Regions from separate parts of the Salinicoccus sesuvii genome, predicted to be linked through region 2. Evidence: riboswitches for the same ligand, from Rfam matches in the RefSeq annotation. Region 2 holds a riboswitch; each other region holds the start of a gene.
The links. A riboswitch is a leader RNA that binds a small molecule or an ion and turns the genes downstream of it on or off. The one in region 2 is predicted to bind thiamine pyrophosphate.

Region 1 (7,784 bases), on a different contig from region 2:
GTTACCGAGCGCTTCAGCGGAAGCTTCGAAGTCTTCTGCACCGTCAATACCATTTTGCATCGCCATTGCTGCAAGGCCAGCGTGCTCACTAAATAGATAGTTCAAGTCAGAACGCAAGTCCGCGGCTTTTGTCGCAGGGTCTGTATTGTTGTACTCTTCTGGGAACTGGTCGGCAATTGCGACGGAGAGTCCTTTACTTACCATGTACATGTGATGAATCGCTTCTCTTTCGTAAGCATAGGCAGTTTCATAGTCACCCATCACATATGCATCGAATGCACCGATGAGTTGGTTGACGTGCATCTGCAGTCCATCTGCAAGTGCGCCTGCTTCAAGACGTTCGTCTGTTGCACTTTCAAGGAACTCGGAGAAATCTTCACGGTACTGTGATAGTTCGTTTAGTGCATTTTCCTTAGCGGCTTCATCTTCTTCAGCTGTGCCGTTCACATAGTCGACGAAGTAGCCAATATGCTCACTCCACATTGTTTTGAACTGTTCTCCTGCTTCTTCACCGTATACGGATCCGATTGTACTGGAGAGTTCTTCAGTATTCATATCGAGTGCTGCGGCGCTCGCTTCGAAGTCTTCGGCACCATCGGCACCTTTTCTCATCGTTTCAGCTGCTAAGAATGCGTGTTCACTAAGCAAGTGGTCCAATGTCGATCTGAGGTCAGCGGCTTCTGTGTCCACCGTCACCATCATATCTTCGTGCGTATCTGCTTGTGCGAGACCTGCATTGGTTGCGAGCAGGGCTGCTGCTGTCGGTACAACCAGCATCTTCTTGAAATTCATTCAAAATCACACTCCTTTGTTTTGTTTACACCCTGTATACGCAAGCAGATTCGTTTTGGATCACATTTTTATAAAAAAAATAAAAAAATCCCGGAAATTTTCCGGGATCGCTTCTTAAAATTCGGCTGACATGACGATATCTCCTTCTGGTAGCTGGTTGTGAGGAGACGGTTCGACAGTGATTGCGACCATGTCCCAGTTTATTTCTGTTTCGGCATTCAAATTGAAGACAACATATCCCTGACCGTCCTCATTTGGAACGAGTGTACCGGCACGGAACGGCTCTTCTCCTTTTAACAGCCATACTTGGTAAACTTCATCTTCATTCAGGTTATTGAAATTGGATGCTTCCAAGACGAGTGTCTGCCCCGTGGCACTTTCGTGCATCGCCACTCTTGCGTCCATATCAAGTGCTTCGGAAGTTGGTGAGAGTGGAATTGGATTATCTTCCTCAAACAGAACCTGTGCCAAATCCTGTGTCCCTTCGTTTCCCGACAGCATATAGACATTACCGAGGAGTGAAAGCAAAAGGGCAGCGGCTGCTGTGATGAACGGTATTCTATACGATCTTTGTTTCTTTATTGGTTGTATCTTTCCTTCAGGCACGGGCGCTTCTTCAGAGAACACATTACTAAGCACACGATCCTTCATACCTTCAGGGGGATCGACAAGTGGCACTGTTTCCATCAGTTCAGCATTCAGTATTTCCCATTCGGCGAGTTCTTCCTGGCACGTTACGCATGTTTCAAGGTGTCGCTCGAATGCTTCTTTTTCTTCTGAATCGAGCTGACCATTATAGTAGTCGATTAAGAGATCACACGTTTCATTGTGATTCATCGATTGTCCCCCCTTTCTTTACGGTTTCAATATTTTTCTTTAAATGCTGCAACGCCAGGCGAATCCGGCTTTTCACTGTACCGAGTGGCATATCAAGCGATTTGGCAATCTGGGAGTGGGAACATGCTTTAAAGTAGAACAGCGTGATGATACGCTGCTGTTCACTACTTAAACTGCGCATGGCGCGCTCTATCATCGCTTTATCCTCACCGGCTTCAACGGCTGCTTCGACTGGCGAATTTTGTTCATTTTGAGTCGGATCAATATCATCTCTTTCATCGTACTCGTAAGTATCAATTTTCTGCCGCCTTAAAATGTCTATTGTGGAATTGCGTGTCAAAGTGATGAGCCAAGTTGACAGTTTGCCTTTGTTGGCGTCATATCCCCCTTTTTTGCGCCACACTTTGAGGAATACATCTTGTACGACCTCCTCAGATAGTTCTTTGTTCGACGTCATCTTATAAGCATATGAGAAAAGCAGTTTTTCGTACTTCACATACAGTGATTCGAGGGCATTCCGATCTCCGGATTGTATTTGTTCATACAGTTCGGTTTCTGTCCGCGTCATAGTTTTCTCCTTTGTTTGAAGTCTTCATACCATTATATACATAGAAGGAGAATTCGTGAATAAGGAATAAAAAAGAAAGCTGACACAAGGAGTCTAGCTTTCCTCAGAATTGACGAGTTCAGTATAGACCACCCAGCGGTTTGGTGTGCCACCGACATCGTAATCATAGGGACCTTCACAAGTGATCAAGTTCAAGAGGCTGCGCTGGGAATAGCCGAATATTTTTTCGACCGGTGCTTCATCAGCATCGAATAGTTGTTTATCGTATACTTCAAACGTCAACTGTTCGCCGGATTCTCCGTAAACGATGACTTCATCGCCCGGTTCCAGTGTGTGCAGTTGCTTGAAGACACCCGGATTAACCGTATCATCAACATGACCGGCAATCACCGAATTGCCCGGGGCACCGACTTTATATCCGGGTTCGTACCAAGACGTATCGTGCAGTGATTCCGGCACGGCCATCTCGCCGTTATCAAGGAGTCCCAGGTGTTTGACCGATGCATCAACATCGATTGATGGTACCTCGATTCTTTCCGGGATAATGCCTGCCCGTTCATCTTTGATGATTTCAACCCGCTCTTCAGGGGGGATTGGCTCTTTGGTTTCATCCTCGTTTGTTTCTGTTTCAGATTCCTCTGTCGTCTCTTTTGTCACTTCCGCTTCCTCACTCGGTTCCTCAGAAGTCGTGGCTTCAGACGCCACACTGTCTTCAGCACTATCATCACCAGCTGGGCTGCCACAAGCGGCGAGCACGAACAGCATTATAATTAGTAAATATCGCATGGAATCCACTCCTTTTCAAGTCATCATCATTTAGTTGTCTAGTATACGCAGGATTTATGTGTTTGGATCACTTTTTAAGTTGTCCAATGGACGCTAATGGTGAACATTGTGTGTCAAAACGCTATGCGTCTATTGTGAATCACCTAATATGAGGCAGGGTGCCACTACTAGAGCCGAGAAGAGTATGCATTAATCATTGGCACACTACTATAAATCATCTATATTAAAAGGAACCGTTCTATAAACAAGGGGGAGACATATGAAATTTGAACAGGAATATCTAAATCTTATCAAAACCAGATTCCAGGAAGTCAAACGGCTCGGCGACCGGACACTCGATCAGTTGTCTGAAGCGGATCTCCATTGGCGATATAATGAAGATTCAAATACAGTTGCGATTCTCGTCAAACATTTAAGGGGAAATATGTACTCCCGCTGGTCCGATGTTTTCACGACAGACGGCGAGAAACCGGACCGGCATCGCGATGGCGAATTCGAGGACGATTTGAAGACGATGGACGACGTTCTATTGGCGTGGGAAGAGGGCTGGCAGCTATTCTTAAATACGTTAGCAGAGTTTTCACCTGAAGATCTGCTGAGAACCCAGAAAATCCGAGGAGAAGATCACACAATACTTGAGGCAATCGAACGCCAGCATACTCACTATGCTTCCCACGTTGGGCAGATGATGTTCATTGGTAAGCAACTAAAGCTAGCTGACTGGCAGTCTTTAAGTATTCCTAAAGGTCAGTCAGAACAGTATTTGAAGCGAGAAAAATGAAAGGCGCCACGGGCGTCTTTTCGTTTATTGAGGGGGAATCAAATGAAACCGGACGCACAACAGCTCGATTTATACATAACAGATTCTAAAGAGAGACAAAAACTGTACCGCCGGACACTTCTAATTGTTGTATTGTCGCAAATTTTTGGTGGCGCCGGTCTTGCAGCAGGTATCACGGTGGGTGCATTGCTGGCCCAGGATATGCTCGGTACGGACGCACTCGCAGGTCTGCCGGTCGGTCTATTTACGCTTGGTTCAGCGCTGTCTGCACTGTTGGTAGGCAGGCTATCTCAAAATAAGGGCCGCCGGGTGGGTCTGAGTATGGGTTTTGTGGCGGGTGGACTTGGGGCAGCAGGGGTGGTGATAGCCGCAATTATAGAAAGTCCACTGCTGCTTTTTCTATCGCTGTTCATCTATGGTGCCGGAATCGCAACGAATTTGCAGGCACGATATGCGGGTACTGACTTAGCAGAAAAGCACCAGCGTGCAACCGCAGTCAGCATCGCGATGGTCAGTACCACGCTCGGTGCAGTAGCGGGGCCCAATCTGGTGGAAGTGATGGGGACATTTGCTCAAGCTATCGGCGTACCGGAACTTGCAGGACCATTCATTCTGGCGTCAGCGGCATTTACCTTGGCGGGGATTGTACTATTCATTTTTTTGCGTCCCGATCCTTTCAAAATTGCACAACGCATTGAAGCGGAGCGCAAACGGATAAATGCCATCGATGATACTGAGCGGACAGTCAACGACCAAAATGGCATTGTTCTTGCTGCCTTCATCATGGTCATCACACAGATTGTCATGGTCTCTGTGATGACGATGACACCGGTACATATGGGACATCATGGGCATGATCTAGGTGCTGTCGGCATGGTGATCGGTTTTCATGTTGCAGGGATGTATCTGCCTTCTCTTTTTACAGGTGTATTGATTGATAAGATCGGCAGGGGCGCAATGACGATTACAGCTGCAGTGGTTCTACTTAGTTCTGGCATTATCGCGGCGACATCTGGTGAATCGCTCGCGCTCATCATTGCGTCACTGACATTGCTCGGTGTCGGTTGGAATCTCGGTCTGATCAGTGGCACTACGATTCTGGTGGATGCGACGATTCCGGCTGCGCGCGCCCGCATCCAAGGCACGGTGGATGTTTTAATTGCGTTATCCGGAGCAGCAGGGGGCACATTGTCCGGTATGGTTGTGGCTGGTGCAAGTTTCGGCGCACTTTCACTTTCAGGTGGTGTTGTCTCCTTATTGCTCATCCCGGCACTCTATTTGATCCGCAGGAAAAGATGATCGAGAAAAAAGAGGTTACCGATATCACGATAAGATGCTGCCATTATTTTAGAGAATTACGTACATGCCACTGTCTAACAAGAATACGGCGGTTTTCTAATAGTATTACAGAAAGAATAGACCAGGATGGATAACCACCCTGGTCTTTGTCGTGCGTCTATTTTCTACTTGAAGGACTGTTTGCGGAGATGGTGAAAGTCATGGTCGTATGGCTGACAGCTTCCTGTACGCTGACAAAAGCTTCTTCCATGGCATTAAAAATATCGTTCACTTCCCCGTCAAGCCGAGTGGAGTAGTGGCTCGGACTGACTGTTACGCCACGTGCTTTTGATAGATCAATTTGTTCGTAGATAACATCCATATATTTGGTTGTGTTCATTGGATAGAGGGCAAACTTGCATCCGGCTTTTTGATTGATACCAATAGTGTTTGCCGCATTCATCCGCTCGGCATCTGTATCCATATACGTATCACCGGAAGCGTCGCCTGGGCATCCGATTGAGAAAGTGCCACTCATTTCCACATGCTTTCCGGTTTTTGCCGCATGCAGATAAACTGCTTTAACCACGTCAAATACATGCTCTACACGGCCACGCACACATGTAGTCACGTCATCCGTGTCACGCCACACTTTCGACATATCTGTAGTGTCCAATGATCCGAGGATAATATTTATAAAATCATCACTCATCACACTCAGATTGAACTGGCATCCCGCGATTCTCTCAGTTCCACATTCTATTGTCATAAATCATACCTCCAAAAAATATTTGTAAATAAAAAGCTGCACTTCCCGAGGGAGTGCAGCAAATGTATAGAAGGCTTCATATACGCGCCGCACTTTCCCACGCTGGTGTTATCCAGATCGGGTATTGAGGGTTCGGAATCTCCGTCTCAGCCTTTGACAGCGCCCCTAGTGCAAATCGGTATGCAGTTTTTATTTCATTTTTAATGATAGGGAATATGTACATGAATGTAAAGTGAGAGTGCTAATTCAATCAGTAAGCTGGCTTCAATATTTTTTACAAATTTTATTCAATGTGCATATAATAAGGGTATATACTAAACATTCTGACTAATTTCAGAAAGGGGATATAATTAATGAATATAGAAATGATTGAAGGATTGCGCAACAGGAAAGACTTATTGACATCAGAGTGGATCATAATATCATTGGGCTTCAAAACTAGACGCGCGCACGTTTTCAAAGTGAAAAACAACAATTTTCTCCGAAAAAAGGTTAAAGAAGAGATAAAGAAGTTATCAGACCTTGGACATGTCACCGAATGGCTCAAAGCAGACTTCATCACTTCTGAAGAGGCCGTTCAATTTTCTTCATTACTCAAAACGATGCAACAGACGCGCCGTAACTATATTGATTTCGGCATTGCTTTTGATAAGCATTACGCCCTCGCGTTCTTACCGGAAGAAATTAATGCCAATGCATTTGTTAGGCCTGTCCCCGGAGATAAGAACAAGATGTTCGTCTGTGAGAAAAATATCAATACATATCTTAAGAAATACAAGTCCTATAAGGGTGTCTACTTCCATAAAAAATATTTGAACAAGTCAGTCGTCAAGTTCCAGACGAGAGGTTACTTGCTTGAAGACGATAAGATGTATGAGCTGAATTCTGGGGGGGACATGCACGGCGTCAGGAAGATTGGGGGGCATCAGAAAAAATCCGAGTACCGTAGGTTAATCCAAACGGCTACCCATTATTTAAAAGACCAGATAGATATCAACGGAAAGTACGAATATGGCAAGTTCCCCCACTTTGATAAACGAATCGCGTTTTATAATGTGCTTCGTCATACTTCTTCCACTTACTCTCTATTAGAAGGCTTAGAATTCTTAAACGACAAGAAGGGCATTGAATGGGCTAAACTCACAATCGATCATCTGCTTGAGCACTTCCTGTTTATCGATCCAGAAGATCCGGAAGCGGCTTACATTTTTGATAACACAAATGACATTAATGAAATTAAACTTGGACAAAACGGCGTCGCACTTATTACCTTGACCAAGTACATGATGATGACTGAAAGTGACACATATATAGATGTGGCGAGAAAAATCGCTAAAGGGACCTTGCGTATGATTGGGGACAATGGGGACACAGTTCACGTACTCAACTATCCCGACTTAACTGTAAAAGAGGAAAACAGAGTGATCTACTACGACGGTGAAGCAGCGTTTGGACTGATGAGGCTCTACCAGATGGATCAAAATCCGAAGTGGCTCGAAAATGTCGAGTTGTTGTTCGACCACTTCATTGCCAATGACTACTGGAAAAATTCGGATCATTGGCTCAGCTATTGTACATACGAGCTGACAAAAGTGAAGCCTGAAGAAAAGTATTTTGTGTTCGGATTGAAGAACGTCGCGCGGCGTCTTGATTTTATATACCAACGAGAGACGACTTTTCCGACATTCCTTGAAATGTTGATGGCCGGCTACAAGATGGTTGATTTAATGAAGGAGAGGGGCATGGATGAGTTAATAGATGCACATCTCAATCAAGATCAGTTCGAGCGCACAATCGAGAAACGTGTCGATTATCAGAGAACAGGCTACTTCTATCCGGAAATTGCCATGTACTTTAAAAATCCAGGAAGTATTCTCGGAAGTTTCTTTATCAAGCATCACGGATATCGTGTAAGGATTGATGACGTCCAGCATTATATTTCCGGCTATATACAATATATGAATTTTTACAAA
Region 2 (7,784 bases):
ACTGTCACAGCGTACAGTATACAAACTCCGTTCCAGATTGTTCTCTCATATGCAGAAATTGCCTGTAAGGTTTTACGATAAACGTCAGCATGGTGAATTGATGAGCCGGATGACAAACGATATCGAAACCATTTCGCAGACGTTGAATACCTCTTTTATACAGTTTACAACGAGTGTCGTCACACTTGTCGGTACAATCAGTGTCATGATTTACTTGAGCCCACTTCTGACACTACTTACAGTATTGATTATTCCAGTACTGATTCTAGCTGTGGGCTTCATCACCCGAAGAACTGGCCCCCTCTACAAGAAACGCCAGCGGGCAACCGGTGAAATGAACGGTTATATCGAGGAGATGGTCTCAGGCCAGGAAATCGTCAAAGTGTTCTCCCAAGAAGAGACAGCGATCAAGAACTTCGATGAAAAAGCTGGAAGACTTAGAGACATCACGTTCTGGGCTTTCCTATACGCCGGGTTCATTCCAAAAGTGATGAATATGCTTAACAACATCAGTTTTACCGTCGTTGCAGGTGTCGGTGGATTACTTGCACTCTCTGGCAACGATGTAGTCACTATCGGAACAATTGTTGTTTTTGCTGAATATGCAAGGCAGTTCACACGACCACTTGCCGATCTCTCCAACCAGTTCAATCAGGTTCTATCTGCCATTGCAGGTGCGGAGCGAGTATTTGGCATCATGGATTCCGAAACAGAAGAGGATAACGGAGGAATTGAAGACAAGGTTTTAGAAGGTGAAATCGAATTCGATGATGTCTCCTTCTCCTACGATCCCGAGCAGCAGACACCAACGATCAGAAATCTTAGCTTCAAGATAGAAGCGGGAGAATCCATCGCGTTAATTGGTTCCACCGGGGCAGGCAAGACGACAGTGATGCAGTTGCTTGCAAGGTTCTATGAAACGGATTCGGGGCAGGTCAGAATAGACAAAGAAGATATCCTTGACTATGCCCGTTCGACCATCCGTTCACAGACGGCGTTTGTGTTGCAGGATCCGTATCTCTTCGAGTCTACTATCAGGGAGAATATACGTTATGGTAAGCTTGATGCCACTGATGAAGAGGTCATTGAAGCGGCGAAGCTTGCCAATGCACATGAGTTCATCATCGAACTTGAAAATGGCTACGATACTGTGCTTGAAGCGGATGAAGGATTCATTTCACAGGGGCAGAAGCAGTTGATCTCAATTGCCCGGGCCCTGATCACAGATCCTGCCATCCTGCTACTTGATGAAGCGACAAGCAGCATCGACACTGTGACTGAGCTCAAGATTCAAGAAGCACTAGAGCGTCTTATGAAAGACCGTACAAGTATCATTATCGCCCACAGGCTCAACACCATCAAAGCGGTCGATAGGATCTTTGTTATGGAACTGGGTGAACTGGTTGAGCATGGCTCTGAGCAGGAACTCCTCGAACAAAAGGGACGCTACTTCCAAATGGTGTCTGATAATAAATAACTTCACAAAAGTCTTGAAATGTATTAAGATAAGTTCAACCGAATAAGAAACGACCACTAGGGGTGTCCGTTTGGACTGAGAATGACCCTCATTACCTGATCTAGATCATACTAGCGTAGGGAAGTGGCATATTTTCCTACAAATATGCACACCACTCCGCTAGTGGTGTGTTTTTTATTTGGGAAATATCATTTGGGGGTTTTTGTATGATAAAAAGGAACAGTCTGACGCTCACCGATGTACTGGTTACAGTTGTCGTTGCGCTTGTGTTCTCGTTCATCTACTCGATATGGGGTGGGGTCTATACAGCGTTGGAGCCACTCGGCTTGCATTTAAATCAGCTTCTTTATGGCATGTGGTTTATTGCAGCGGTAGTCGCTTATCTGATTATTAGGAAGCCAGGCGTTGCACTGATTGCCGAGTTTGCGGCAGCATCAGGTGAGACAATCGTCCTGTTGCAGTTCGATATAATGCTGATTGTCTATGGACTGATCCAAGGACTGGCATGTGAGATTGTATTTGCGATTGTGAAATATAAGAGTACGTCGCTCATGGTTGCAGTCACTGCAGGTATAGCAGCGGCGCTGTCTACACTGCCGCTCGATTGGTACTACGGCTACCTTGGTCAGCTAGCGACATGGAATCTTATGCTCATGTTCGGCTTTAGAGTGTTGAGTGGTGCACTCATAGCCGGTGGTTTGGCATATCTACTTTATAAAGGGCTGAGAGGAACCGGTGTGCTGAAACTTGTCGGTCGCAAAATGCCGGCGGATGAAGGGTTATAACAATGGCCATAACAGTCGAAAAGCTCAGACTGAAATTTCCAGAGGCTGAGAGTCGACTCTTTACCGATCTAGACTTGGAAATAGCGGAGGGTGAGAAGGTACTCATTGTCGGCCCAAGCGGTTCCGGCAAGAGTACACTCCTCAATGTGCTTGGCGGTCTCATTCCAAACGTCATCCAGGTGCCGATAAAAGCGGATAAGCTAGAGCTCGCGGAGTCCGGTGCCTATGTGTTTCAGGATCCGGATGCCCAGTTTACGATGCCGACAGTTTCTGAGGAACTTGCCTTTGTCATGGAGAACAGACAGGTCAAAGTAGAAGAGATGGACCAACAGATTAAAGAGGCGCTTGATACAGTCGGTCTCGATGTGGCACCAGATACACCTATTCAGACACTATCCGGCGGTATGAAACAGAAACTGGCCATAGCCGGTTCATTGTTACAGCGTGCAGACACACTATTTTTTGATGAACCGACAAGCATGCTCGATGACGGTTCCGCTGCCCATCTGTGGGAGACAATCCATAAAATGTGGGGGGATCGCACCGTAGTCATTATCGAACATCGTGTGGAAGATATATGGGACAAGGTGGATCGGGTTATTCTTATGGATGATGCCGGACAGATAAACAGCACGGCATCGCCAGACGTGATGCTCAGAAACCATCGTGATGCGCTCGATGCGTTTGGTGTATGGCACCCGGAGTCCTGGCATAATGCGCCGATGCTTCCCGATATAAAAGCGCAGTCTGAAACGTTGCTTGAAGCACGTAACCTTAAGATTAGGCGTGGAAAAAAACAACTACTTGATATCGCCGGTCTTGAAATCAGGAAGGGTGAATGGATTACACTTGAAGGGGATAATGGAACAGGCAAAACAAGCCTGCTCCTTGCTTTGATGAAACTGATTTCGTCTGAGGGAGATATTTATTTTAAAGGTAGAAGAGTGAAGCGGACGAAGCAATACAAAGGCGCTGTCTATCCAGTATTTCAAAATCCTGAAATGCAGTTTATAACAAATACGGTGGTTGACGAAGTATTTATTAATCTGGAACTCCATTATGATAAGAAAGAAGCCAAGCAGAGGACAGAAGCCTTGCTCGAAAGACTTGGTCTGGAGAATATACAGCATCTGCATCCGCTTGAAATCTCGACAGGTCAGAAGCGTCGGCTGAGTGTTGCGACAGCTTCAGGCGGTATTCCTGAAATCATCATTCTGGATGAACCCACTTTTGGGTTGGATCAGCGTCATGCGTTCCGATTGATTGAAATGCTGCACGACATGGTCCAGTCGGGGACAACCATTATCATGATTACGCATGATGAAGAGATTAAGGTGCGTTATCCGTCAAGACGGCTACATATAGCAGGTGGGATACTTACAGAAAGAGGTGCAGGGCGATGCTAGAAGCGATACGTTACTACAGCACCCCTGTAGATGAAGTCAATCCGATCACTAAGATGCTGATTGCCGCTTGCTTGTTCCTGACGGTTCTACTCATCCACGATCCGAACCATCTGTTCCACCTGTCCCTCCTGATGCTGGTGCTGCTGTTTGTACTGAGTGGAGTGAAAATTAGATATCTCTTACTACTTGTTTCAACTGTATTTTTCTTCGGTGCGATTTCAAGTCTGTATATGATCTTCTATGGTGATGGTACGACTACGTTGGTTCGATTCGGCATCATCCACATCACAGAAGAAAGCACCATCCGTGGCATCCACATCATGATGCGTGGCATAGTATTATCGCTATTCGGTGCACTTGTCGTCTTCACTACGAAACTGACGGATGTCTTCTACAGCTTGATGCAGCAAGGGGGCTTAAAACCGAAGTTTGCCTACGCATTCATGGCCGCAATCCGCATGGTACCGATCATCGGTAATGAATACATGTCACTAAGACGCGCCCGCAAAGTAAGAAAGCCATTGATCCATAGGAAATACGTCAGTGGCTATAAGGGATTCTCTACCACGATCATCACACTTTTGAGCCAGAGTATACGGCGAGCCTATCGCCTCGGTATTGCGATGGAATCAAAAGGATTCGATGATGGGCCAAGGACCTATTATCATCGAACTACGTTCTCAATCCGGGATATCCTTTTTGTCGTCATCATCATTCTTGTGGTTATCAGTGCCTTTCAGCTTGGACAGTGGTATAGCCCATTTCCGACACGGGATGCCAGGTGAAAAACAGCCAAATAGTTTTGAAATATGCAGGAAAAACAGATATACTGATATAAGATTTGATTCGCCTGGTTTTTTGCGGATGATGACAGAATAATGCCGGGCCTCCGGTGTCAGAATAGGAAAAGGTGGAAGGTCTATGTATACGAAAGACGAGATAGTAAAAGAAGCAAAAGCGCTCGGCGGTATGATTGCTGAGACAGAGCAGGTTGATTTCTTTAAAAAAGCTGAAGCAAAGATACATGAGAACAAAGACGTCCGTGAAAAGATGGCCAGTCTAAAAAGTCTTCAGAAACAGGCTGTCAATTTCCAGAACTACGGTAAGGAACGGGCATATCAGATGACTGAGGAAAAGATCAAGAAGGTTGAAGCGGAGCTTGATGAAATGCCGATTGTCAACCAGTTCAAAGAATCTCAGAGCCAGGTCAACGAGTTGTTGCAGATGGTTTCACATGCGATCAGTCAGACCGTGACAAACGAAATTATCACTTCTACAGGCGGGGACATTTTGGAAGGTGAAACCGGAGCGGCAATGAGAAATATGCCGAACCGTAAAGAAGACTAGAAGGTAGCATAAGGGCTGTACATCTTTTTTGATGTACAGCCCTTTATTTAAAAGGAGGATGGTTGAATGACTAGAAATTTAACCATAACAAGTATGCTTGTCGCACTGAATGTTGTACTCAGTACTTTTGTTGTGATCCCCCTCGGTCCAGTCCGAGCAGCTCCCATACAACATCTCATCAATGTCTTAAGCGTCGTACTCACAGGTCCTTTCGCAATCGTTCAGGCATTCCTTTCGTCAACTATCCGTATTATGATGGGGACTGGATCGCCATTTGCCTACCCGGGCAGCATGATCGGTGCACTTGTTGCATTCCTGCTTTACCGGAAATTTAAAAAGCTGGGTCTGTCTGTTGCTGGTGAAATGATCGGGACCGGTGTCCTTGGTTCGCTCGCTACTCTGCCTTTGATTATGATACTTGGTTTGGAGCTGAATTTTTTCTATGTATTGGCGCCTGCGTTTATGGCGAGTACAGTGATTGGTGCTCTGGTATCATGGGTGATTCTTAGGCAACTTGACAAAAAAGGCGTTCTAAAGACGTTCAACATTTAATCGGCCGCGTGATATAATGCAGTTATATTTTAGTAATGGAAGTGTTTAGATGACGACAGTAACACCAATGATGCAACAGTATCTGAATATAAAGGCGGAGCATCCCGATGTATTGCTTCTCTACCGGATGGGTGACTTTTACGAGTTATTCTATGACGATGCGATTACTGCGAGCAAATTGCTCGAAATCACATTGACATCAAGAGACAAAAAGAAGGATCCGATCCCGATGTGCGGCGTACCCTATCATTCTGCTAAGGGCTATATCGAACGACTGATCGATCAAGGATATAAGGTGGCCATCTGTGAACAGCTCGAAGATCCGAAGCAAACGAAAGGAATGGTCAAAAGAGGCGTCGTGCGGGTCATTACTCCAGGCACTTTAATTGATGATTTCGGTATGGATGATGGACGCAGCAACTATATCCTCTCACTGGATGAACAAGGGGGGTTCTTCAATGCCGCCTATTCCGATATTTCTACAGGTGAAATATCGGCTTTCTGCACGGATGACATGATGGTGCTGAAAAGTGAAATCGATCGTATCGACCCGAAAGAAATTGTCATTGAGGAGAATATTCAAGACATCTTATCGGAATTATATGCCGATCCACCAGTAAATACTGTGTTTACGAATGATACGCATCATCCACTCGACTATGACCCGGCAGTCACTCAAGGGGAAAAGCAGGCACTTGATCTTCTTATCAGCTACATCCAAGCTCACAACATGAGGGAACTGAAGCATTTTAGAACAGTCGCGAAACATCGCATCAAGGAGACTATGCAGCTCAATTACGCTGCACTTTCCAACTTGGAGTTGCTGGAGAGCCTTCAGACCAGGAAAGCGAAAGGGTCGCTATTTTGGTACATGAATCGAACTGAGACGCCGATGGGCAAGCGTAAACTAAGAAAATGGATTGAACGTCCGCTCCTCAGCAAGGAAGCTATCATTGAACGGCAGGATGTTGTCGCTTTATTCCTCGAGAATTTCATTGAAAGAGAGGATATCAAGACCTTGCTCAATAACGTCTACGACATTGAGCGGCTTGTCGGCCGTCTTAGCTTCGGCAATATCGATGCCAAAGATCTGGTTCAGATGCGGGATTCACTTGCAGGGCTGCCAGCAATTGAAACGATCCTTTTGGAGATCGGACTGCGAGAGACACCTTTATTCAAAGATTTCGACACGCTCCGTGACGTTCATCAACTACTTGAATCAAGCCTTGACGATACACCCCCGAAGACAATACGCGAAGGGGGCATCTTCAAAGAAGGGTACAACAGCCGGCTTGATGAATACCGCTACCTGTCAAACAACGGCAGAATATGGTTGAATGACTATATCGAAGGAGAACGGGAACGGACTGGCATCCGCAATATGAAGATCGGGTTCAATAAGGTGTTCGGCTACTATATTGAAATCTCAAAAGGCAACGCTGTAAATTTCGATGCCGACCACTTCGAGTACCAGCGCAAGCAGACGCTGACCAACGCAGAGCGCTTCATCACCCCAGAACTTAAGGAAATGGAGTCGAAGCTACTCGGTGCCCAGGATGAAAGCATCATCCTAGAATATGACCTCTTTGTCGAACTGCGCGAGCAAATGGAAGAGTTCATTCCAAGACTGCAGACAACGGCTGATATCATCAGCTCGCTCGACTGTCTCATTTCATTTGCGACTGTAGCCAATGAGTACCGTCTGGTACGTCCTGAGTTCAGCGAGGATACGTTATCCATCAAGGCAGGACGCCACCCGGTAGTCGAAAAAGTGATCGGGGAGAATACCTACGTACCGAACGCACTCGACATGGATGAGAAAACGTTCATCTATTTAATAACAGGTCCAAACATGTCTGGTAAGAGTACGTATATGCGTCAGACAGCAATAATCAGCATTATGGCGCAGATGGGCATGTATGTTCCGGCAGAGTCAGCGATATTGCCGATCTTTGACCAAATTTTCACCCGTATTGGCGCGAGTGACGACTTGGCAAGTGGTAAATCGACATTCATGATTGAAATGATGGAAGCAAACGAAGCACTGCAGCATGCGACAAAAAACAGCCTTCTGATCTTTGATGAGATTGGTCGGGGGACGTCTACTTATGATGGACTGTCCCTCGCACAGTCGATGCTTGAGTACATCCATGATCATATCGGTGCCAAGACGCTGTTTTCGACCCACTACCACGAGATGACACGGCTTGGAAATGA
Region 3 (7,784 bases), 190 kb from region 2:
AAATGGTTCAGCCGGTGTCAAAAATGCACTGACCAACGAAGATATCGCACGTGCTGCAGGTGTTGTTGTTGCGGCAGACACGAATGTCCAAATGGCAAGGTTCGACGGGAAGAATGTTGTGGAATCCCCAGTTGCGGATGGTATTAAACGTCCAGCAGAACTACTCAACCAAGCACTCGATACAAAACGCGCGCCATATCGTGCATCAAAATCGAAACAGGAACTTGAAGACGGAGAACAGTCGTCCAAAGGCAAGTCTTCGATTTACAAGCACCTGATGAACGGTGTATCCAACATGCTACCATTCGTCGTTGCAGGTGGTATATTGATCGCTATCAGTTTCATGTTCGGTATTAACTCGGCAGATCCAGAAAGTGTTGAATATAATCCGATTGCCGAGATGATTAACTTTATAGGCGGTAATGCTTTCCAATTGATAATCGCCATTCTTGCTGGCTTCATCGCAATGAGTATTGCTGATAGACCCGGTCTTGCTCCAGGTATGATCGGTGGACTTATGGCTTCGACGATGGGCTCCGGATTCCTTGGTGGCCTGATTGCTGGTTTCCTCGCAGGTTATTTGATGCTCGGCATTAAGAAAGTGCTTGAAAACCTTCCACAAGCCTTTGAAGGTTTGAAGCCTGTACTGCTCTATCCGTTGATTGGCGTATTCCTGACAGGTGTCATTATGTACTACATCGTCGATCCACCAGCATCAGCATTGAACGAATGGATGAATACAACACTTAGTAACATGAGTGGAACGAATATTGTTCTGCTTGGTGCGATTGTCGGTGGTATGATGGCAATCGATATGGGTGGCCCAATCAATAAGGCAGCCTATGCATTCGGTATTGCAGCACTTTCTGCAAATAATCCCGAACCAATTACAGCTGCAATGATTGGTGGTATGGTGCCACCACTGGCTATCGCAGTTGCAACATTAGTGTTCAGAAACAAATTCACAGAAGTTGAAAGATCTTCAGGTCCGACAAATGTAATCATGGGTGCATCGTTTATCACAGAAGGTGCCATTCCATTTGCAGCAGCTGACCCGCTCAGAGTCATTCCGTCTATGGTCGTCGGTTCTGCTACAGCAGGTGCACTCGCCATGGCGTTCGCAACATCCATCAATGCACCACATGGTGGTCTGTTTGTTGCTCTGACAATCGGTGAAGGAAGAGTCATGTTCCTTGTCTCACTTCTCATTGGTACAGCCATTGCAGCACTAATGCTCGGTCTACTGAAAAAGCGTATCACTCAATAAAACCAACCCCGCATGAAATATCATGCGGGGTTTTACTGTAAACATCCATAAGTTTACTATTTTCTATAGGTAAATAGTCTGACGATGAATCCAAGTGCGGCCACGATGGTGATTGCGCCGAGTCCAACAAGAGCAAGAATCTGTCCTCTACTCGGCGTGCTATCATTCATAAGGCTAAGCAATCCTGTAATTGCAGCAATCAACACTATACCTATGAGAATATACATCACACTCTTATTTTTAGACATTGTATCCTCCTTCATCATCTCAGTGTTCCACTTTTTATCATATATCCACCTTATCATACTCAAAACATCATATAAAATGTACATGTACTCTACATATATGGGATTTAATTTAAGTAACTTTAAAAAAAGTGGACGAACTCCGACTAAGCACTGGCTATTGCCACTCTATGAATTTAAGCCCGTTTCAAAAGTGGACATCTATGATGATATTGATCTCGGCATCGACTCTCGATTCGACTCCTAATTCTCATATATATTTGACACAACGCTATAGGAAATGATCTAGGCTCAACTATGACACTAAAAGAATCAGAATATATCATTATAGTTTGACTTTTCAATATGTATTCATTAGTATTTAAAATAATCGAATAGCAATACCACTAGGGGTGCGATTTTGCTGAGACAGCCACAAGGCTGATCCCTTTGATCTGATCTGGATAATGCCAGCGTAGAGAAGTGGTTTGGTTGAATACACCATCTCTTTCTACTAAACCCACTTCCTATGCTGGAAGTGGGTTTTTAATTTATAAGAGGAGAGATTAATATGCTGAGTGAGATTTTAAAGAAAGAAACCGAACCGATGATTGAGGCCATCTATAGTGATGCGTTCATACAGGGACTGATCAGAGGAGACATTGATGATGCCGCAGTTGCACATTATCTGCGTGCAGATTCATTATACTTAGATGAGTTCGCAAAACTTTATGCGTTGCTGATATCGAAAACAGAGTCTAAAGAGACAGTCAGATTTCTGATGGGGCAAATGGCTTTTTTAATGGACGGTGAAAGCGAGGCGCATGAAGTCCTGGCACATGCGATAAACAGATCGTATGCCGATATAATAAAGGATGGGGAATGGTATCCTTCCGCAGACCATTATATAAAACATATGTATTTCAATGCTTTTACTAGAGAGCATATTGCGTACGCAATCAGTGCAATGGCGCCTTGTCCATATGTATATCGGAGAATCGCCGATATGGCCCTTGCGCGACATACATTCGAAACGGATCATCCTTATAGGAAGTGGTTTGAGTTCTACGTCAATGATATGGATGACACGATAAATGTCATGTTCGATATTATGGATGATGCCGCTAGATCCATGACCGAGAAGGAGATCGACGTACTCAAAAAGAATTATATAGAAAGCACAGAACATGAGAGACGTTTCTTTAATATGGCAGCGACAAAAGAAGAGTGGACTGGAGTGGGTACACATGCCTAAGTTTCCAATTGCATTGACCATAGCCGGCAATGATCCAACAGGCGGTGCAGGCATTTTAGCTGACAGTAAGACATTTCACGCACGCGGGGTATATGGCATGGCGGCTGTAACATCGCTGACTGCGCAGAATACTATGGGGGTCCAGGATGTCTTTAATGTTCCTGCCGAATTTCTTGAAAAGCAACTGCATAGTATTTTCTCCGATGAATTGCCACACGCGATGAAAAGTGGCATGATCGCAACAGTAGATATGATGGAAATCGTTGCACAAACTGTAAAGAATCATGATATCCCCTATGTTATCGATCCCGTCATGATTGCGACGAGTGGCGATGCACTGATAGAGGAAGCGGCAATTAATTTTCTAAGGGACACACTTATTCCCACTGCCATAAGCGTGACCCCGAACATCCATGAAGCAGAGAAGATAGCGGATAAAAAAATAGAAAGTACTGAAGATGTAAGAAGCGTCGCCAATATTTTCTTAAAAGAGCTTGGTGTTCAGAGCGTCATCATTAAAGGCGGTCACCTTGAGGGAGATGCTGTGGATTATCTATTCACGAGAGATGCTACGATGGAGCTAAGTACACCGCGTATTGAAACATCGAATACGCACGGTACAGGTTGCACGTTCTCTGCAGCAATTACAGCAGAACTTGCCAAAGGAAAGTCACTCGAAGAGAGTTTCAGTGTTGCAAAGAAATATATCAGTTCGGCAATCGAACATAATCCTGGAATTGGTAAGGGCAACGGTCCCGTAAATCATTTCAGCTATAAAGGAGAATAGCATATGAAGCGTATAGAGAAATTAAGGACAGAAAGTCCATTGGTTGTCTGCATCACCAATGATGTCGTCAAAAACTTCACTGCCAATGGTATGCTGGCTATAGGCGCATCTCCCATCATGAGTGGAGAAATATCAGAAGCGGAAGACCTGATGAATGTGGCTTCTGCACTGGTCGTCAACATCGGTACAGCAGATCATGCGAAGGTGGCATTGATGCATGGTATAATGTCAGCAGCCAACGAAAAAGGCAAACCGATCATATTCGATCCGGTCGGATACGGTGCTTCCAGTTTCCGAGTCAATACTACGGAAGATTTGCTTAGCCGTCACGAGGTTTCGCTTATTAAAGGCAACGGTGGTGAGATGCTTGCACTATCCGGTGCAAAAAGCAGTCTTAAAGGTGTTGACTCCACAGAGCAGACAGATACAGCGGAGATTGCCAAAGCGGTATATAATAGGTTCAACGTTCCTGCTCTTGTTACCGGCAAAGTTGATGCCCTTGCAACAGAGGATGGTGTAATCACTATGTTCAATGGCCATAGTCTGCAAGGAAAGATTACAGGATCAGGATGTTTGCTTGGTGCACTGACGGCTGCTTTTATTGGCATTGAAGATGATTTCAGTGCCGAAGCAGTAGTCGATGCGGTCAGTTACTACAACCTATGCGCAGAATGTGCTGCTGCCCAGATGAACCGTCCAGCACCGGGAAACTTCATAAGTCATCTGATCGACGAACTCTATCTCAGTGAGGATGCGCTCCTTTTGGACAGGAATGTCAAAGGTCTATGATGAAGCGGGAGACTCTGAGGCTCTATTTCATCTGTGGCAGCAATAATGTGGAGGGCGATCCACTGTCAGTCATTGAATCCACACTTATGCATGGAGTGACCATGTTCCAGCTGAGAGAAAAGGGAGCAGATGCACTAAAGGGTGAAGCACTCATTGATTTTGCGACAGAAATTGGATCACTCTGCAGAAAATATAATGTGCCTTTCATCGTGAATGATGATACGGTACTTGCGGAGACGGTTGGCGCCGATGGCATTCATCTTGGTCAGGATGACCAGCAGATCGCATCGTTGTCATCGTATTTCGATGATAAAATCATTGGGCTATCTGTCAGAGATCAGATTGAACTTGAACAGAGTGATGTCTCGAATGTCGATTATATCGGTACTGGGCCGGTGTTTCCGACGAATTCTAAAGACGATGCAGGCAGTACCATCGGTGTCGAAGGACTTAAAGAAATGAGAAGCAGGATCGGTGAACTGCCAATGGTGGCCATCGGTGGCATCAATTCTGAAAACTTCAGTTTGTGTCTCGAGAACGGTGCAGATGGCGTCTCTCTCATATCGGCTATCGCCGAAGCCAAAGATGTGGGCCGAACAGTAGTCAGTTTCTTGAGTTAAAAAGCAATACAAATTAGTGACGGATATTCAATTACTGCTGAACAAACACAGTCCTTTAAATGGAGTAATTACGCTCCATTTGAAGGACTTTTTATATATCAAGAGTATTACAATTTAACAAGAAAATTCCTCCAATTTCTTGCTTCACCAAACTAAAATGAGTATGAAGACAATAAAAACTAAATGATGATTTTAAAGAAACCAGGGCTACATTAGACTTCTTTAAATTTGATAAACGCTTTAAGTAGCTGATGTATATCGTAAAAAATATTAAAGTTGCATATAAACTATGAGGATAAACAATGTAGAACAAAAGAGGGGAAACGCGGATATTAATTTTATGCGATCTATTACAATATTGATGGATAAAACTGCAACTTTAGATTTTCTAACAAGCCTCATTATTTTCATCCATGAAATGTTGAGCTACATTTGTTTCAATTATATACTAACTTATATATGTTAAATTTTTCAAAATATAGATAGAGGGTGACGTATTGAATATAAAATATGGATATGAATCTTACCTTAAAACTATTGGTCAGATGAAGAGCGATACGAAAAAAGAGCAATGGTTTGAGTACTATTTAATCTACAAAGATGTCTTTGATACTATATTCAAATACTTATACATGAAACCTGTCGATTCGATGCTTGAAATTGTGGAGCACACTAACTTTAGCAAGATTACTGTGCAAGCAGATTTTGGCATACACAACAGTGAATTGTTAAGGTTAGAAGAAACTCTTAAAGCATGTAGCAATTATTACGAATTTAAAAAAATATTTAACCTCTATGTTCTTGTCGGAATTGGTCATATAGATGGCACGGCGCTACCATCTAAAACGCCTTTTATTTATCTCGGATTAGAGCGGCTTCAAGATAGAGATATAGAATTACTGATTCAACACGAATTCAATCATATGGTTAGATTCTGTGATAGTAGTGAATTTATGACTGCCACTAAACTGACAGTAGGCCAATTGGTAGTTGCGGAAGGTCTTGCAACGTTAGCTCCTCTTGCGATGAAAAACGAAATATTATCTGAAGAAGCCCTCGCAAAGGCGCTTTTTATGAAAAATATTGAATATGAAAAGTTGAAAAACAATTATAATAATATTGAGAGAAGTATTATCCGGGACTTCGATAAAGAACTCTCACCTAAACTTATGTCAAAATACTTCATGAAAAATGGGGGAGAATTTGATAGAGCCGGTTATTTTTACGGTATGACTATCATAAAGACTTTAATGGATAAAAAGAAGTCCTTACCCGAGCTGACTTACATGGATACACGTACTATAATGTACTATTTTTCTAAAAATTGAAGATAGATTTAAAATTTAAGTTTTATTTTTTGGCCGTTAAGCTTAATCATCTACGTGAATAATCGATTCAATTAAGCGTTATGTTTTGATTTAGATAGTAACGCGGCCTCTTATTACGATTGGATGTAGTTAATCAATACTAAAAGTTTGATTCTAAAATACTGCATTCGCCATAGTATAAATATTTACTGAAATTAGTTGAGACTAGGAAACTCACTTCCATAAGAGGTGAGTTTATGTATATAAATAAAATATTGATCAATCCGTAAAAATGTTTAATATTTAACATCTTTCAAATAAAAATTCAAGTGAATACATAATATATTAAGAAAATACTATTATAGTTAATTAAAAGCAAAAATATGAATAAATTATATTTATATAATCATATTGTTAAAACCTACTTCTAAAAATAGAAGTATTTAAAAAGGGGAGCAACAATATGATTTTATGGGCAATACCTTTAGGGATTGTAATTGGCATCATGTCGGGTTTTTTTGGGATTGGTGGAGGATTCATACTTACTCCTGTTTTAATGTTGATGGGCTTTTCTCCAGTTGTAGCTATCACAATTAGCTTACTTTACACCATAAGTACTTCTTTATCCGGAGCTTGGGTTCATTTTAAATTTAAAAATATATACTGGAAAGCAGTTTTATTTTTATCGATAGGTGGAGTTGCTGGGACTCAAATAGCGCGCCCAATTGTAATATGGCTTCAAAATAGAGGAATAGATGAACTTGCGATACCTATTATCTACTTAGTTTTGCTCGCATATTTTAGTATTTCGATGTTCACTAGTAAAAATAAAGATCAGGGCGATTTAAATAATAACACGCCAAGATGGATATTTTTAATGTTAGGTATAATAGGTGGTGTTGCTTCATCAACTTTGGGAGTGGGTGGAGGTTTCATTATGGTTCCGCTACTAATTACTTTAGCCAAAATCCCACCTAAATTGGCGGTAGGAACCTCTCTAGTAAGTATTACTTTTATCGTTGCTATTGGCTTCATCTCCTATGCTTCAAGTACACCAATAGATTACATACTTGCATTATATTTAATAATTGGCGCGTTGATCGGAACTCAAATTGGTCCGAGACTTACAAAAGTCTATTCTAATACCCAAATTCAACATTTATTGGGTGGGCTCTATGTAGTAACGTTCATAAGTGTATTATTCAAATTAATAAACTTAAGTCTAGTCGGATTAGTTGTTCTATTATTTTACATTGCTATGGTTTTAGTTTTGTTCATCTTTAAAATTTTTAGACAAAAGGAAAATAAGGTGGCCAATTTAAGTTAGTTTTATTTTTAGATTATTCAAAATTACTGAAAAATGGATTTAATATTAATAAATTGCTAAAAAGACTAATTAAAAGCAAAAAAATAAAAGGTCTAGAAAATATAATATGTTTATTCGTTTTAGTAAGCGCTTTCTAAAATAAGTATCTATTTTTATAAGACTGCTAAAAAACGATCTTCGTTATAAGGGATAACAATTTACAGACACC

Region 1: another riboswitch for thiamine pyrophosphate. It lies ahead of ACFOJ8_RS05655 (YkoF family thiamine/hydroxymethylpyrimidine-binding protein); the one in region 2 lies ahead of ACFOJ8_RS07635 (ECF transporter S component).
Region 3: another riboswitch for thiamine pyrophosphate. It lies ahead of tenA (thiaminase II); the one in region 2 lies ahead of ACFOJ8_RS07635 (ECF transporter S component).

What each region holds. Positions count from the first base shown of each region.
Region 1 covers NZ_JBHRWV010000006.1:7,178-14,961, forward strand. Annotated here, with positions in the region: gene ACFOJ8_RS05625 (copper amine oxidase) at 1-792, opposite strand, end outside; gene ACFOJ8_RS05630 (anti-sigma factor) at 907-1,629, opposite strand; gene ACFOJ8_RS05635 (RNA polymerase sigma factor) at 1,616-2,197, opposite strand; gene ACFOJ8_RS05640 (class F sortase) at 2,291-2,983, opposite strand; gene ACFOJ8_RS05645 (DinB family protein) at 3,243-3,764, shown strand; gene ACFOJ8_RS05650 (MFS transporter) at 3,807-5,063, shown strand; gene ACFOJ8_RS05655 (YkoF family thiamine/hydroxymethylpyrimidine-binding protein) at 5,221-5,811, opposite strand; TPP riboswitch at 5,889-5,988, opposite strand; gene ACFOJ8_RS05660 (poly(glycerol-phosphate) alpha-glucosyltransferase) at 6,165-7,784, shown strand, end outside.
Region 2 covers NZ_JBHRWV010000007.1:359,894-367,677, reverse strand. Annotated here, with positions in the region: gene ACFOJ8_RS07640 (ABC transporter ATP-binding protein) at 1-1,477, shown strand, start outside; TPP riboswitch at 1,526-1,616, shown strand; gene ACFOJ8_RS07635 (ECF transporter S component) at 1,684-2,262, shown strand; gene ACFOJ8_RS07630 (ABC transporter ATP-binding protein) at 2,265-3,668, shown strand; gene ACFOJ8_RS07625 (energy-coupling factor transporter transmembrane component T family protein) at 3,662-4,453, shown strand; gene ACFOJ8_RS07620 (RicAFT regulatory complex protein RicA family protein) at 4,590-5,015, shown strand; gene thiW (energy coupling factor transporter S component ThiW) at 5,082-5,567, shown strand; gene mutS (DNA mismatch repair protein MutS) at 5,617-7,784, shown strand, end outside.
Region 3 covers NZ_JBHRWV010000007.1:165,224-173,007, reverse strand. Annotated here, with positions in the region: gene ACFOJ8_RS06645 (PTS fructose transporter subunit IIABC) at 1-1,267, shown strand, start outside; gene ACFOJ8_RS06640 (hypothetical protein) at 1,324-1,515, opposite strand; gene ACFOJ8_RS06635 (hypothetical protein) at 1,613-1,759, shown strand; TPP riboswitch at 1,891-1,990, shown strand; gene tenA (thiaminase II) at 2,063-2,746, shown strand; gene thiD (bifunctional hydroxymethylpyrimidine kinase/phosphomethylpyrimidine kinase) at 2,739-3,533, shown strand; gene thiM (hydroxyethylthiazole kinase) at 3,537-4,322, shown strand; gene thiE (thiamine phosphate synthase) at 4,319-4,942, shown strand; gene ACFOJ8_RS06610 (DUF2268 domain-containing putative Zn-dependent protease) at 5,440-6,270, shown strand; gene ACFOJ8_RS06605 (sulfite exporter TauE/SafE family protein) at 6,713-7,576, shown strand.